One region of the Cellulosilyticum sp. ST5 genome, then DNA from elsewhere that is predicted to be linked to it. Evidence: a T-box and tRNA genes for the amino acid it is inferred to sense, from the RefSeq annotation. Region 1 holds a T-box; the other holds one or more tRNA genes.
The links. A T-box is a leader RNA that pairs with one kind of tRNA and senses whether it is charged. The one in region 1 lies ahead of tyrS (tyrosine--tRNA ligase), so its partner is inferred to be a tRNA-Tyr.

Region 1 (3,410 bases):
GTAGGTTTTATTTTAGCCATCATTATTGGCATTCTAGATCCTAATCCAATGAAAGCTGTTTATGGAGCAATAGCTATTTTGATCATTCAGCAAATAGATGGATGGATTATTGTCCCTAAAGTAGTAGGAGAGTGTGTCAAACTTCACCCGGTTATTGTATTATTAGCGATTTTAATTGGTGGTAATTTATTTGGTTTAATGGGAATGCTTATTGGTGTACCAGTGGCAGCTTTCATTAGATTAGTTTTACTCAGATACGTAACAGAACTGTTTCCAGATGGAGAAGAAGTACTAGAGGAGGAAATAGCCTCTCAGGCCAAAGAAGAAATAAAAGAGAAATAACCACATATAAAAAGTAAAAGGCACCTCATTATAACCATTAAGGAATAATAAGGTGTCTTTTTGTGAGTCTATTATTTTAAAATAACTTTATGGAATACTTTTTTGCCTTTTTGAATCATTAATTCATTATCTTTAAAGTAGTCTAAAGTTATGAGGCTATTAGGATCTGTTATTGCCACACCATCTAATTTGATACCATTTTGAGTGACTAAACGACGACCTTCAGAACGAGAAGGAACAAGCTTTGTTTCTTGTAATAAAGAAAGAATATCCATACCTGTTTCGAAGTCGGCGGTATTTATTTCTGTAGTAGGAATAGAACCACCATGAGCACCACCTAAGAAAAGAGCTTTTGCGGCTGTATCAGCTTTGAGAGCCTCTTCTTCACCGTGAACAATTTTAGTAACTTCAAAAGCAAGACGTTCTTTAGCTTTATTGATTGCAGAACCTTCTACAGCTGTTAAGCTATTAATTTCATCCATAGGAATAAAAGTTAAAAGAGATAGGCAACGCTTAACATCAGCATCAGCTACATTTCTCCAGTATTGATAAAACTCATAAGGAGATGTTTTTTCAGGATCTAGCCAAACAGCCCCCTTTTCTGTTTTACCCATTTTTTTACCTTCACTATTAGTTAATAGTGAGAAAGTCATACCAAAGGATTGGTCTCCATGAAGTCTTCTAACTAATTCCACACCACCTAGTATATTAGACCATTGATCATTGCCACCCAATTGCAACTTACAATTAAAACGACGATAGAGTTCTAAAAAGTCATAAGACTGCATAAGCATATAGTTAAATTCAAGGAATGATAATCCTTTTTCAAGACGTTGTTTAAAACATTCAGCAGTAAGCATGCGATTAACAGAAAAATGTACACCAACCTCTCTTAAAAAATCAATATAGTTGAGGTTACGTAGCCAATCTCCATTATCAACCATAATCGCTTCATCATTTTCAAAGGAAATAAAACGTGACATTTGCTTTTTGAAACATGCAACATTATGGTCAATTATTTCTGTTGTCATCATTTTACGCATATCTGTTTTTCCGGTAGGGTCACCAACCATAGCAGTTCCACCACCAAAAAGAGCAATAGGCCTATGACCGGCTTTTTGCATATGGCTCATAGCCATAACGGTTACAAAGTGACCTACGTGAAGACTGTCAGCGGTAGGATCAAAACCTATATAAAAAGTAACTTTTTCCTTTTCTAAAAGCTCTCTAATTTCTTTTTCATGAGTCATTTGTTCAATAAACCCACGTTCCATTAAAATGTCTAATACATTCATTACTTTGCCTCCTATGTTATAAATGGTTATCATAAAAACAACAAAAAGGGTTACCTCATCCAATAAGGACGAGATAACCCGTGGTACCACCTTAATTCACAAACCAAGTAAGTTTGCCTCAAGTCGATAACGGCGACAACCGAAATAATTCAACTCCAAAGTTGTAATTCATAAATAATTAGGGATGTGTTCACACCAACCACACACTCGCTGAACCCATACATTAGTTTACTACTAAGACTTTATCATCGTTTTTATGACTATTTAATTAATGCTTATCTTAACATAGACATTTTTGATTTTCAAGAGGGAGTAAAAAAGTTTTGATAAAATAATAAATTACCTTGCAAAATAAAACCATATACTTCAAAATATTAAGAGTATAATAATTAATAATCAGTGAATGATAAACAGCGATTGGGTTTAAATGGGAGGTTAAGTATATGTATGGTTCATCTGTAGGGCAATCCGTAATAGGATGTCATTTTACAGAAATGAGGACTCATTTAGGTGTCTATACGACGAGAGCTTCAAAAATGCTTTTAGAAATATACGAGGAAGCACAAAGTATTGTACCTATTACTAAATTTATTATGGATGCGGCAACCTATCAAAAGGATAATGTTTTTAGTATACAGATAGAGGATTTAAAAGAAGGAATGGCCTATGTATGGCGTATCGTTCACGAAGATTATTCATATTCTCCATCTATTATGGATCCGTATGCTAAAGGAACATTCTTTTTTCAAGGAGAGTGGCGAAATATCATAAAGAAAACTAAGAGGTATCATCTCCCTAAACCACAGATTCCATGGGAAGAGACTATTCTTTATGAAATGCATGTAGGACATTTTACGATGAATAATAAGACACTTTCTAAAGAAACAAGAGGGACATTTATAGGCTTAATGCAACAGTTACCGTATTTAAAACAATTAGGTGTAACGACGTTAGAGCTTTTGCCCATTTTTAAGTGGAATGCCTATACTTTAAAAAATAGAAATCCACAGACAGGGGAACTCCTAGAGGATGTATGGGGCTATAATCCAGTAGGTTTTTTTTGTGTAGATGAGAGGTTTAGTGTAAGTAAAGAGAGTTCAAAAGCTATTGATGAATTTAGACTTTTAGTAGAAAAAGCTCATGAAGAGGGCCTAGAGATTATATTAGATGTAGTATATAATCATACAGGTGAAGGTGGGGAAGACGGAACAGCTTTTCATTTTAAATACCTCGCTCCTGAAGTCTACTACAAGTACAATGATAAAGGGCAATTTTTAAATTGTTCAGGAACAGGAAATACTTTAAATACGAATCATAGCATCGTAAAAAAATTCATTATAGATAGTTTAGTTTATTGGAGTGAGGAGGTCGGTGTAGATGGCTTTCGTTTCGATTTAGCGTCTATTTTAGGGCAGGATGAATGTGGTAGATGGATTAAGACATCGCTGCTTAATGAGATTGCTGAGCATCCTTTACTCGGAAAAGTTAAACTTATTAGTGAAAGTTGGGATGCAAAAGGGAGTTATGATGTAGGAAGAATGCCTTATCCTTTTAGAGAGTGGAGTGACTACTTTAGAGATACCATGAGACAATTTGTGAAAGGTGACCAAGGAAAGATAAAAGCCTTGGCTGATTGTATTCAGGGAAAAGAAGTCTATTTTACAGATCTAACGAAAGGGACTTCTCATATGATTCATTTCATTACAGCTCATGATGGCTTTACTATGTGGGATTTGTTATCTTATAATGATAAGCATAATGAAGCTAATGGGG
Region 2 (3,410 bases), 2.3 Mb from region 1:
CGTTGTTAAGGAACTCGGCAAAATGACCCCGTAACTTAGGGAGAAGGGGTGCCTACTTAGGTAGGCCGCAGAGAATAGGCCCAAGCAACTGTTTAACAAAAACACAGGTCTTTGCTAAACCGAAAGGTGATGTATAAGGGCTGACGCCTGCCCGGTGCTGGAAGGTTAAGGGGAGAGGTTAGTCTAAGGACGAAGCTTTGAACTTAAGCCCCAGTAAACGGCGGCCGTAACTATAACGGTCCTAAGGTAGCGAAATTCCTTGTCAGGTAAGTTCTGACCCGCACGAAAGGCGTAATGATTTGGGCACTGTCTCGACAGCGCACCCGGTGAAATTGTAGTACCAGTGAAGATGCTGGTTACCCGCGACAGGACGGAAAGACCCCGTGGAGCTTTACTGTAGCTTGATACTGAGGTTGGGTATTACATGTACAGGATAGGAGGGAGACTGAGAAATCTGGACGCCAGTCTAGGTGGAGTCGCCGGTGGGATACCTCTCTTGTAATACTTAACTTCTAACCATGGCCCGTTACCCGGGTCTGGGACAATGTCAGGTGGACAGTTTGACTGGGGCGGTCGCCTCCTAAAGAGTAACGGAGGCGCTCAAAGGTAACCTCAGAATGGTCGGAAACCATTCGAAGAGTGCAAAGGCATAAGGTTGCTTGACTGCGACACCGACGGGTGGAGCAGGTACGAAAGTAGGACTTAGTGATCCGGTGGTATGAAAGTGGGATTGCCATCGCTCAACGGATAAAAGCTACCCCGGGGATAACAGGCTTATCTCCCCCAAGAGTTCACATCGACGGGGAGGTTTGGCACCTCGATGTCGGCTCATCGCATCCTGGAGCTGAAGCAGGTTCCAAGGGTTGGGCTGTTCGCCCATTAAAGCGGTACGCGAGCTGGGTTCAGAACGTCGTGAGACAGTTCGGTCCCTATCCGTCGTGGGCGCAGGAAATTTGAGTGGAGCTGTCCTTAGTACGAGAGGACCGGGATGGACGGACCACTGGTGCATCTGTTGTCTTACCAAAGGCATAGCAGAGTAGCCAAGTCTGGATCTGATAAACGCTGAAGGCATCTAAGCGTGAAGCAGACCACAAGATAAGATTTCCCATCCGAAAGGAGTAAGACCCCTTAGAGACTATGAGGTAGATAGGTTGGAGCTGTAAGTGTAGTAATACATTGAGGTGACCAATACTAACGGTTCGAGGGTTTGACCTAGATAATAAAGGTTGAATAAAAATTGTGTTTAGTTTTGGAAGTATAAACTTCTAATGGCCCAGTGGTACAGTTGGTTAGCACGCCGCCCTGTCACGGCGGAGGTCGAGGGTTCGAGTCCCTTCTGGGTCGTTTTAATACTTAATGTATTAAATATATTAGAATAAGTAATAATTATTACTTATTAGATATGGTCGCTTAGCTCAGCTGGGAGAGCACCTGCCTTACAAGCAGGGGGTCATAGGTTCGAGCCCTATAGCGACCATTTACATGCCGACGTGGCTCAATTGGCAGAGCAGCTGACTTGTAATCAGCAGGTTATCGGTTCGAGTCCGATCGTCGGCTTGATACAGGACTAATATGGTCTTTGTATTAATATGGAGGGATTCCCGAGCGGCCAAAGGGGGCAGACTGTAAATCTGTTGCGATAGCTTCGAAGGTTCGAATCCTTCTCCCTCCATATACCTTATAACGCGGGATGGAGCAGCTAGGTAGCTCGTCGGGCTCATAACCCGAAGGTCATAGGTTCAAATCCTGTTCCCGCTACCACATGCCCAGATAGCTCAGTCGGTAGAGCAGAGGACTGAAAATCCTCGTGTCGCTGGTTCGATTCCGGCTCTGGGCACCATGTGGGTCACTAGCTCAGTCGGTAGAGCACTTGACTTTTAATCAAGTTGTCCCGGGTTCGATTCCCGGGTGGCTCATACATCAAAGGTCTTACAGTTAACAAATTGTTAGTTGTAAGACCTTTTTAGTATTTAAGTAAAAAAAGTATTTTTCTATAATTTTTTATAATATATAAGAGTAAAAAGGGACAGGAATAATATGAACAATTATCTTACACAACAAGACATTGATAATATGAAAAAAGAGATAGAATATAGAAAAGTAGTGGTAAGAAAACAAAGGAATGAAGAAGTTAAAGAAGCCAGAGCACATGGGGATTTGAGCGAGAATTATGAATACAAGGCCGCTAAACGTGAAAGAGGTAGGAATGAGGGGCGTATAAAATATTTAGAGCGAATGATAAAAACAGCAACTATCATTACTGATAATACAGAGGCAGGAGAAGTTGGACTGGGAAAGTTAGTAGATGTTTATTTTATAGAAGATGATATGAATATAGAGTATGAAATAGTTACTACTATGGAAACCGATGCTATAAATAATAAAATAAGTATTGAATCGCCTTTAGGAAAGATGATTTATAAAAAGAGAGTAGGCGATATAGTAAATATAGACTCTCCAGATGGAGAATATAGTGTACGTATACAATCAATAAGGAAAAGTTAGATATAACATACTTAGTAGATAAATCTATTTATAGAGAATAAACAGCGACAAGCTAGAATATAATTTATAAATAGATTATGGGGGATGTTATATGAATCAGATGGAGTTTAAAATACTTAAACGTGCACAAGAGAATGCAAAAGAAATTGATAAACTAAAAACATTTTTAGCTAATCAAGGGGTTAATTTAACCCAAGTGAAGAAAAATCCTGAGAGATATCAAGAAATTATTAGGAGATATAGCAAAGATTGTGTTAATGTAGGTTTATTTGAAGAGAGTAGGGAACGATTGGAAATAGAATTTAGTAGATTATGTGAATATCATAGAAAGAATGAGTCTATTTTAGTAGACCAATTTTATAATGTAGCTAAAGAGATTATACTCTCGACGCCAGAAGGAGATAAGAATAAATAATGGACCAAGTTAGTTTAGCTTGGTCCATTATTTATTCTTATTTTACTAATTACTTTAACTTTTAAGTCGTTTGTATTTGAAGCTATAGTAAGGTAAACTATAAGAAGTAATAATTAATAATAGAAAAGGGTTGATTAGGTGAATACACCTTTGTATGACAAATTACTACAATATAGTAGGTCAAAATTGGCATTTCATATGCCTGGGCATAAGTTTGGAATTGCTGCAGAACTTAATAATCTTAGTATAATTGAATTAGATAATACAGAAGCTATAGGTATGGATAATTTATATGATGCACAGGGCATTATAAAGGAAGCAATGGAATTAATGGCTAATTTTTATGGATCTAAAGAAACATTATTCTTAACAAATGGTTCAACTAGTGGAATAATAGCAAGTATTTTATCTGTTTGCAAGGATGGTGATGAATTAATTATAGCAAGAAATTCTCATCATAGCGTTTGGAGTGCACTTATTTTAGGGGGAA

Region 2: it has a tRNA-Tyr gene. The T-box ahead of tyrS (tyrosine--tRNA ligase) is inferred to sense a tRNA for this amino acid. The anticodon was not compared.

Annotation. Positions count from the first base shown of each region.
Region 1 is NZ_CP132338.1:1,481,348-1,484,757, reverse strand. It holds gene QTL86_RS07355 (AI-2E family transporter) at 1-342, shown strand, start outside; gene tyrS (tyrosine--tRNA ligase) at 414-1,637, opposite strand; T-box leader at 1,699-1,895, opposite strand; gene QTL86_RS07345 (alpha-amylase family glycosyl hydrolase) at 2,081-3,410, shown strand, end outside.
Region 2 is NZ_CP132338.1:3,782,168-3,785,577, reverse strand. It holds rRNA gene QTL86_RS18315 (23S ribosomal RNA) at 1-1,215, shown strand, start outside; tRNA gene QTL86_RS18310 (tRNA-Asp) at 1,271-1,344, shown strand; tRNA gene QTL86_RS18305 (tRNA-Val) at 1,405-1,477, shown strand; tRNA gene QTL86_RS18300 (tRNA-Thr) at 1,485-1,557, shown strand; tRNA gene QTL86_RS18295 (tRNA-Tyr) at 1,592-1,672, shown strand; tRNA gene QTL86_RS18290 (tRNA-Met) at 1,685-1,761, shown strand; tRNA gene QTL86_RS18285 (tRNA-Phe) at 1,765-1,840, shown strand; tRNA gene QTL86_RS18280 (tRNA-Lys) at 1,844-1,916, shown strand; gene greA (transcription elongation factor GreA) at 2,038-2,505, shown strand; gene QTL86_RS18270 (hypothetical protein) at 2,597-2,920, shown strand; gene QTL86_RS18265 (aminotransferase class I/II-fold pyridoxal phosphate-dependent enzyme) at 3,059-3,410, shown strand, end outside.